2 regions of the Nocardioides oleivorans genome follow, and region 2 is predicted to be linked to the other one. Evidence: riboswitches for the same ligand, from Rfam matches in the RefSeq annotation. Region 2 holds a riboswitch; the other holds the start of a gene.
What was found. A riboswitch is a leader RNA that binds a small molecule or an ion and turns the genes downstream of it on or off. The one in region 2 is predicted to bind cyclic di-AMP.
Positions count from the first base shown of each region.

Region 1: linked by a shared signal. The riboswitch ahead of EUA93_RS12855 (C40 family peptidase) and the one ahead of EUA93_RS14870 (C40 family peptidase) in region 2 are both predicted to bind cyclic di-AMP.

Region 1 covers NZ_SDWT01000001.1:2,691,842-2,696,345, reverse strand. Annotated here, with positions in the region: gene EUA93_RS12875 (DUF3039 domain-containing protein) at 1-187, opposite strand, end outside; gene EUA93_RS12870 (YqgE/AlgH family protein) at 211-765, opposite strand; gene EUA93_RS12865 (TetR/AcrR family transcriptional regulator) at 837-1,469, shown strand; gene EUA93_RS12860 (DUF3048 domain-containing protein) at 1,479-2,498, opposite strand; gene EUA93_RS12855 (C40 family peptidase) at 2,593-3,177, opposite strand; cyclic di-AMP (ydaO/yuaA leader) riboswitch at 3,184-3,339, opposite strand; gene EUA93_RS12850 (SDR family NAD(P)-dependent oxidoreductase) at 3,517-4,284, opposite strand; gene EUA93_RS12845 (phosphatase PAP2 family protein) at 4,403-4,504, shown strand, end outside.
Region 2 covers NZ_SDWT01000001.1:3,102,490-3,106,993, reverse strand. Annotated here, with positions in the region: gene EUA93_RS14880 (Flp family type IVb pilin) at 9-188, shown strand; gene EUA93_RS14875 (gluzincin family metallopeptidase) at 318-1,502, opposite strand; gene EUA93_RS14870 (C40 family peptidase) at 1,564-2,484, opposite strand; cyclic di-AMP (ydaO/yuaA leader) riboswitch at 2,568-2,731, opposite strand; gene EUA93_RS14865 (hypothetical protein) at 2,894-3,100, opposite strand; gene EUA93_RS14860 (glycosyltransferase family 87 protein) at 3,199-4,062, shown strand; gene EUA93_RS14855 (hypothetical protein) at 4,049-4,504, opposite strand, start outside.

The DNA.
Region 1 (4,504 bases), 410 kb from region 2:
CGGGAGCGCGCGAGGGCACCCAGACCTTGCCGCACAGGGCGATCACGGGGGTGCCCAGGACCATCGCCTCGGTGAGCTTGTCCTTGGGGACGTAGTGCGAGAACCGCTCGTGGTCGCCCTCGTCGGTGGGCACCGTCTGTCGCTCTTCGACCGTCTGGCTGCCAGGCGAGAATCCGATGGTGCTCATGATGGGCAAGCCTAACCGGGACATCAGTTCATGTCCGGATCGACGGGCCGGTTCACGTGCCAGGCGAGCATGCCCGGCTGGCGTCGCATCACGTCGCGCCACAGCCCGGTCGTGTCGACGCGGAACGCGTCCCAGGACTCCGCGTGGACGACGTACCAGTCCCCGCGCTCCACCTCACCGTCGAGCTGCCCGGCACCCCACCCGGCGTAGCCGGCGAAGACCCGCATCGCGGACACGGATCCGTCGACCAGCTCGGTCGGGGTGTCCAGGTCGACCATGCCGACGGGGCCGTCGACCGGACGCCAGCCGACCGGGGCGTCCTCCGGGTCGCGCAGGCGCGCCACCGCCAGTGCGCCGTCCGTGCCGACCGGGCCGCCGCGGAAGAGCACCTCCGGCTCGGCCACCACGTCGTGCCAGGGCTCGAGGACGTCTGCCACCAGCACCTGCGAGGGGCGGTTGAGCACGACGCCCAACGCACCGTCCTCGTTGACGTCGAGCAGCAGCACGACCGTCTCGGCGAAGTTCGGGTCCTGGAGCGCAGGCGACGCCACCAGCAGCATTCCCGAGGACAACACCATGTCGTCCACTATGTCAGGCGACCGATGGTGGGACGGCCCCACCTGTGAGCGGGGTCACCTAGGCTGCACCGATGACGAACCGGCGCGAGCGCCACTCGGCCTCGACCAGGAGCGCGCTGGTCGACGTCGCCGAGCAGCTGTTCACCCGGCACGGGTACGCCGCCACGTCCCTCGACGCGATCGCCGCCGCCGCCGACGTCACCAAGGGCGCGCTCTACCACCACTTCAGCGGCAAGCAGGCGGTCTTCGAGGCCGCCTTCGAGCGCGTGGAGCAGCGCGCGACCACCGGCATCACGGCGGCGACCGACGGTGGCGACGACGCGTGGGCCAGCGCGCAGGCCGGGCTGCGCGCGTTCCTGACCGCGGTGCAGGAGCCGGGCTACCGCCAGATCGTCGTCGCCGACGGACCCTCGGTGCTGGGCCACGAGCGCTACCGCGAGCAGGAGGAGCGGTCGACGTACGCCCTCGTGGACGAGATCGTGCGGTCGGTGCTGGGCCGCGAGGCCTGGGCGCTCGACGACGCCATGCTCGGCACCTTCGCGCGGATCTTCTTCGGCGCGGTGTCGGCCGCCGGCACCGCGGTGGCGGCGAGTGACGACCCCGCCGCCGCGGCGGTGCGCGTCGAGAGGGCGATCGGCCTCGTCATGGCCGGCCTCCAGCAGCTGCTGGAGGCCGGTGTCGACGGGCCCTCGACCGGGGCCTGACGCGAACTGCTACTTGGTGAAGGTGATGTTGCCGTCGACGGCCGGCACCAGCTCGACCCACACGTGGCCGGCGGGGACGGTGAGCTCGCCGTCCTTGGTGGAGAGCTGGATCGCCCCGGTCAGGCCGTCCTTCTCCCAGGTGCCGCGCACGACCCGCCCGCCGTGGAAGAGCAGTGCAGCGCCCGTGCCCTCGAACTTGGTCTCCGGCACCGGGTAGCCGGCGGGGTCGCGGTAGCCCGCGTCACCGACCTTCACGCGCATCACGAGCACGGAGTCGGCCGGGAACTGGTCGCCCTGCGCGGCGTAGGAGTTGGTGTTGACGTAGGTGCCGCCCTGGTACTGCCAGGAGGTGGAGTGGTTGCCGAAGTCGGCGGTCAGGCTCGTCGCCTTGCCGCCCTTCGGGAGGTCCGCCTCGGTGCCCCACGGCAGGTAGGCCGGCGGCTCCTCCTTCGCGTTGAGACGCTTGGAGATCTCCGCGAGGTGGGCGAACAGGTTGTAGGGCGCCGAGCGCGAGTTGTCGCGGTAGACGCCGGCGGCGCCCTCGGTGATCCACGGGATCCCGGCGGCGTTGATCCGGTTGATGGTGATCTGCGCGGCGCCGCTGGTCACCACGGTCGCTCCCTCGGGCACGATGCTGATGTCGCTTGCGCGCATCGAACGCACCGGCCCGATGTCGGCCGGGACCTGGGAGTAGTAGAACGCGGCCAGGCGGGTGTAGCCGCCCTCGACGAGCTCCTCGACGACGAGGTCCGCCGAGCCCAGGCCGACCTGCGGCGCGCTCGAGGAGGTGTTGTCGACCTTCGTCACGATCACCGGGTGCTTGGGCGCCTTGCCGGTGCGCTCGAGGCCGGTCAGGGGCCAGTACGTCGGCTCCGGCGGCGCGCTCGTCTCGGCGGTCGGCTCGGACGACGAGGCGTCACTCGGCTCCTCCTCGTCCGTGCCGCCGGCGCAGCCGGCGAGCAGGAGCGAGGCCGCGACGAGCGTGGCGACCACGGCTCGGGACGAGGAGAGGTGGGGACGGTGACGCACGGGTGGCTCCGTTCGAGCGGGGGAAACGGGGGTGTTGTCGTAAAAGTGTGGTGGCGCGCCCACCCCGATCGGGGTAGGCGCGCCACAGGCTAGGTCAGCGACGCAAGGTCCCACCGAACCACGACGACGTCCACGGCACGGCCACCTGGACCCGCTGGCCGGAGCCCGGCGAGTGGACCATGAGGGCGTGCCCGCGGACCCAGCGCAGGAACACCGCAGCGTGGTAGACGCCGCCGGAGCCGTAGAAGAACATCAGGTCGCCCGGGCGCATCGCCTCCTTCGCGATGCGCGTGGTGTAGCCGGCCTGGGCACCCGACGTGCGCGGCACGGGGAAGCCGGCGCGGCGGTAGCTGTAGTAGACGAGACCGGAGCAGTCGAAGGCGCTCGGTCCGGCGGCGCCGTAGGCGTAGGCGTCGCCGCGCTGGCGCATGGCGGTGCCGAGGGCGCCGAGGACGCGGGTGTCGAGGCGCCTGGCGGCCCGGCGCTCGCGCCTCTCTCGCTTCTTCTTGCGGTCCTTGGCCGACTGGTGGTGCTTGTCCCTGGTGGCGACCGTGGTCGAGGTCGCGTCGGCGCCGGTCGGGGCGGCAGTCGCCGGGAGGGCGGTCATCGTCGATGCGGTGAGGCCGAGTCCGGCGAGCGCGAGCGCGCCGGCTCGCGCCGTACGAGTGATCGCAGGCATGCGTGTGGTTCCTTTCCCACGCCTGTGAGGTGAGCTGTCGGGCTGGGGCTGGAAAGTGCCCCGCCACCGGTGGTGGCTTCGCCCCGAGCCGACCTGCGGCGTGCGCGGATCGGCAGTGGAACCTGTGGGTCCCCCACTCCTGCCCTCGAGCTGTCTCGGGGGACGCCCCGGCCGGGCAGGACTCGGCGTTGCCGGGGCGGTTGGGCCTCGAAGGCCGCCCAACAACGTGACAGACGGCCTCCGGGGGCGCAAACGCACCACGGCCCGGCCTCGCCGGAGGGGCGGAGCGGAGCCGTGACCTGGGTCACTCAAAGTCGAGCGATCTACTCGACTTCACGCTCAGCCGAGCTTGCGGCCCCCGTCGACGTAGAGCGTCTGGCCTGTGATGAAGGACGCATCGTCGCTGCAGAGGAACGCAGCGGCGGCGGCGATGTCCTCGGGCTGGCCGACCCGGCGGACGGGCGTGGCCTCGGCGTTGAGCCGCTGCAGCTCCTCGGGCTCCATCTTCAGCCGTCGCGCGGTCGCGTCGGTCATCTCGGTGACGATGAAGCCGGGGGCGATCGCGTTGGCGGTGATGCCGTAGGGACCGAGCTCGATGCCGAGCGTGCGGGTCAGGCCCTGGATCCCCATCTTGGCGGCGGAGTAGTTGGCCTGGCCCCGGTTGCCGAGCGCGGAGACGCTCGAGAGGTTGAGGATCTTGCCGTACTTCTGCTCCACGAACCGCGACTGCGCCGCCTTGGTCATGTTGAAGACGCCCTTGAGGTGCACCCCCATGACGAGGTCCCAGTCGTCCTCGGTCATCTTGAAGAGCAGGTTGTCGCGGGTGATCCCGGCGTTGTTGACCAGGACGTGGATGCCACCGAGCTCGTCGACCACGCGCTGCACGGCGGCCTCCGACGCCGCGGAGTCGACCACGTCGCAGCCGATGCCGACCGCCGAGGCGCCATCGGTCAGGTCGAGCCGGCCGGCGGCCTCCTGGGCGGCGGCCTCGTCGAGGTCGAGGATCGCGATCGAGGCTCCCTCGCTCGCGAAGCGCTGGGCGATGCCGAAGCCGATGCCCCGGGCGGCTCCGGTGATGACGGCGACGCGGTGGTCGAAACGACCCATCTCGATGACTCCTGACGCGTGGATGACAGTGCGACTGTCACCCTAGACCGACCGTTCCACCAGGCCCCCGCGGACGTCCCCGTGCCCGGGCGCGCGCGGACATGGCTACGGTGTGCAGGTGCGACGAGGGGAATTCAGGGCGGCCGCCGTGGTGGCCGCAGCGATGGCCCTGGCCGCAGTGCTGGTGGCGTGGGAGCACCACCTGCCCATCCGCGACCCC
Region 2 (4,504 bases):
ATCCCCCGATGCTGCTGCTCCACAAGTTGCTGACGCTCCGCGCGGTTCGCGACGAGCGCGGCGCCACTGCTGTCGAGTACGGCCTCATGGTTGCGATGATCGCCATCGTGATCGTCGGCGCCGTCGCCCTGTTCGGCACGAACGTCAAGGCACTTTTCTCCGTCCCGGCCGGGGTCTTCACCCCCTGACCGAAGGACGCACCGCGACAGCACGGACGGCGTGGGGGCCGCCCGTCGGACTCGCACCGCCACCGAGGGCGACCGGTTCACCGGTCGCCCTCGATGCATGTCCGGACCACGACCTCGCGCCGGCTGCCCTCAGCGGGCGAGCGAGGCCAGCCGCGAGCGCCAGGCGCTCGTGAGGTCGGCCACCGGAAGCCCCCGTGCCCGCAGGGCGCGGTCCAGGGCGGCGCCGCCGGCCACGGCGTCGTACAGCGTCACGAGTCCCTGCTCCCCCAGCCGCTCGGCGACGATGCGGCAGGCGAGCCAGGCCTCCTCGTAGCTCGCCTGGAGGCCCGCCACCCGCGTGTCGAAGTCCGCCGCGTCCGGCAGCCGCCGCGGCTGCCCGTCGCGTCGTACGGCAGCGATCGCCCGCCCCAGGGTGGTCCGGTCGGACAGGCCGGTGTCTCGGAGCGCGACGTAGTCGGCGAAGCCCTCGAGCAGCCACGGCTCGAGCGGCGTGCGTGCCGCGTCGACAGCGAGGTGGGTCAGCTCGTGGCTCATCACCACCTGCGCACCCGCCGGGCGCAGGCCGTCGGTCACGTCGGGGTTCACGAAGACGTGGACCGGTGCGTCGTCGCCGGTCCCCTCCCCCGCGGTCGCGGTCACGCCGGCGATGGCGGCGTACGTCCCCGGGCCGGCGCCCAGCGTCTCGTCGAGGTCCGCGGCGCTGGCCGGCACCTCGACGACCGCCCGGCCGCGCCAGCCGGGCAGGACGCGGCGTACGACGTCGGCGCCGCGCCGCGCGCGGTCCGCGACGGCACGTGCCTGCGCCCGCGCGCCGTCGACCATGACGAGGACCCCCGACCCGCGCACCACCGACAGCCGGCCGCGCAGCCAGAGCGGCGTGCGCGTGCCGGCCGCACCCGCTGCCCCGAACGACGCGATGCCCAGGCCGTCACCGGCGGGTGCGAAGGTCGCGACCACGTCGGCCGACGACGGCTCGGCGTCGAACCCGCCGAGCTGCCAGGTGAGCTCGACGACGCCGGACCAGCGGCCGCCGGCGTCGACGGTGCCGACCTGGTCGACGTAGCGCGCGGTCACCCCGTCGAGGTCCAGCGTCTCGGCGTTGTCGGCGATCCCGGCGAGGACGTCGGTCGCGGTCGCGTCGTCGGGCGGCGCCAGCGCGGTCAGCGCGTCGCGGTCACGGGACCCCACGGCGGCGACGAACGACGCGAGCGCCTCGGCCGCCTCGGCGGGGCTGGCCCGGGGCGCGTCGACGGGCCGGGTGTCGACCTCGTGCCGCCCGTCGCGCGTCAGCAGGACGGCGACCAGCGCCACCACCAGGCTCAGCGAAAGGCCGGCCGCCCACAGGAGTGGACGGCCGGCCTTCGAGGACTGCTGGTCAGCCAGGGCGGACCGCGCCGACGTAGGGCATCGAGTAGAGGCCCGAGACGGTGACGCCGGCACCGGGGTTGGCGGCGTGGACGATCATGCCGTTGCCGATGTACATGCCGACGTGGCTGATCGGGCTGTAGTAGAACACCAGGTCGCCCGGCTGCAGGTCGCTCGCGGCGACGTGCGGACCGGAGCCGTACTGGGCGCTCGAGGAGTGCGGCAGCGACACGCCGGCCTGGGCCCAGGCGCGCATGGTGAGGCCGCTGCAGTCGAAGGCGCTCTCGCCCGCGGCGCCGTAGACGTAGGCGTCTCCGACCTGCGCCATGGCGTACTGGATGGCGGCGGCCGCGCGGCCGGAGGCCGGCACGTCGCTGGGCATCCGGACCGAGCTGCCGCGCGAGGCCAGGATGCGCTCGCGCTCCTCGGCCTCGAGGTCGGCGAGCAGGTCCTTGGCCTCGGCGAGCTTGTCGTCGACCGTCTGCTTGTCCGTGCTCAGCTGGTCGGTGAGGTCGGCGATCTCCTTCTCGCGGGCGTCGGTGGCCTCGCGACGGATCTCGAGTGCCTCGAGCTCGGTGTCGTAGCTGGTCAGGAGGGAGGACTGGAGGTCGTTGAAGGACGACATCGTCGACAGCGAGTCGAGGAAGGCGCCCGGGTCCTCCGAGACCACGATCTGGCCGACGGTCGAGATGCCCTCGCCCTCGAGCTGGCGCACGACGGCGTCGGAGGCCTGGTCGCGGACGACCTCGAGACGCTCGTCCTGGCGGTCCTGGTCGGCCTCGAGGCCGGACAGGTCGCTGCGGAGGTCGGCGAGGTCGAGCTCGGCGTCGTGCAGGCGCTCCTGGGCGGCCTCGGCCTCGTGGTAGAGGCGGTCGACGCGTGCCTTGACGTCCTTGATGCTGGGGTCGGCCTGCGCAGGTGTCGCAGGCACGAATGCGATGGCAGCGATGGCGACGAGACCGAGCACGGTCGCGCCAGCTCGCTTGCGGGTGTGAGCCACGGAGCGGGGGTTCTCCCTCAGGTGTCGTACGCCTACCAGGTGAGCTGACGGGTTCGGCACGACGTGTCCTACCCCTGCTCCACGCACCGCTCGCGCAGTGCGCCTCGCAGGGGATTCACCCCAGGGGGAAGTGTGGTTCCCCGGCTCATGGACCACGGTGATGCGGGGGCATGGTCCACGACTCGGCGCGACCTCCGCGCGGGCCGGGTGACCCACTTCCACGGAAGCCAGCCCACAGACTAGACGGCTGGTGGAACCCTCGCCAATCTTCGCGACAACTGGTCACCAGCTGGTATCGGCAAGATCTCGGCAAGGCGGACCGCCGCCGCGCGACCCGCCCTCACGCCGACTCGATCACCGGACCGTCCACGGGCTCGACCAGGCGCAGGGGCGGGACCAGCCCGCCCGAGGCCAGCACGTCGAGCGCCGCCATCTCCTCGTCGTCGATCATGAGCTCAGGTGGCGGTCCGAGGAGCACCGTCACCACGCAGTCGTGGCAGTGCAGGCCGCGCACCACGCAGGTGTCGCAGTCGATCCGTGTCGTCATGTCCCGAACGGTGACAGGCCCCACCGACAGTGGGGCGGCGCGACGGCGGAGAGGCGGTTCTGCGAACGCCGGCCGGCTGCTCCACCTACCCTGCCACCGTGACCGTCGGCGGCCTGCGACCCCACTTCCCCGTCGCCGTGGCGTGGCTCTACGCGATCATGCTGGTCTGGGTCACCGTGGACATCACGTCCGACGTCGGTCCCGGTCACGACGCCCATGCCTACTGGCGGGTCTGGCAGGTCCCCCGCAGCGAGGTCTACGCGACCACGCCGGGCTACCTCGACGCCTTCAACTACTCCCCGGCCTTCGCCCAGGCGATCTGGCCGCTCGCCCAGCTGCCCTGGCCGGTCTTCGGGACGTTGTGGTCGCTGGGAGCCCTGTTGGCTTTCGTCTACATGCTGAGCCCGTTGGGCTGGCGGCTCGCCCTGCCCCTGGTCCTGTGCTGCGCCCAGGAGATCGTCAGCGGCAACATCTTCTGGGTGCTGGCGCTGGTCGTGGTGGCGAGCGCCCGTCCGGGCGCAGGGCCCGCCGGCGCCTCGTGGTGGTCGGTCGTGCTGCTGACGAAGGTGACCCCGGCCCTCGGTCCCCTCTGGTACGCCCTGCGTCGCCAGTGGCCGCAGCTCGCGTGCAGCGTGGGGGCCACCCTCGTGGTCGTGGCGGTCTCGGCCGCGGTCTCGCCCGACCTGTGGCGCGACTGGACCGCCTTCCTCCTCGACAACGCGCAGGGCACGGCGGGCGTCGGGTCGACGGCTCTCGGTCCGCTGGCGGTCCGCCTGCCGATCGCCCTCGCGCTGCTCGGGTGGGGCGCCCTGACCGACCGGGTGTGGACGCTCCCGCTCGCGATGGCCCTGGCGACACCGGTGGCGGGACCGGCCGCGTTCACCATGCTGGCCGCCATCCCCCGGCTCAGGAGACCGGTCGAGCACCGGGAGCCGGTCAGGGAGCCGGTCAGGGAGTCCTGATCCGGCAGGTCCAGCCGTCCGGGCACTCGACGACCTGCAGACCGTCGATCCCGGCGACGACGTCCTCCGCCCGCGTCCCCTCCCTCGTCACCACCAGGTCGGACTGCTCGACCGCTCGGAGCATCCCGTCCTGGCCACCGAGGAAGTCGAGGTACGCCGCCTGGTCGGCGTGGCTGAACGCGTCGAGCGGGTTGCTGGCCCACAACCGGACACCCGCGACCGCCAGCGACTCCGACAGGGGCACCGGAGCCAGGACCACGACGTCGTCGCCCGAGGACCGGGCGAGGTCCGCGACCCGGTCCACGACGTCCGGCCCGGCGACGAGCACCGAGGACCCGCGCGACGCGGCCAGGGGCAGCGCCACGGCCAGCGAGGCGGCCACGGCCAGCACCATTCCGACCCGGGTGGGGGCCGGACGCTGGTCCGACCCGTCAGGGCGCTC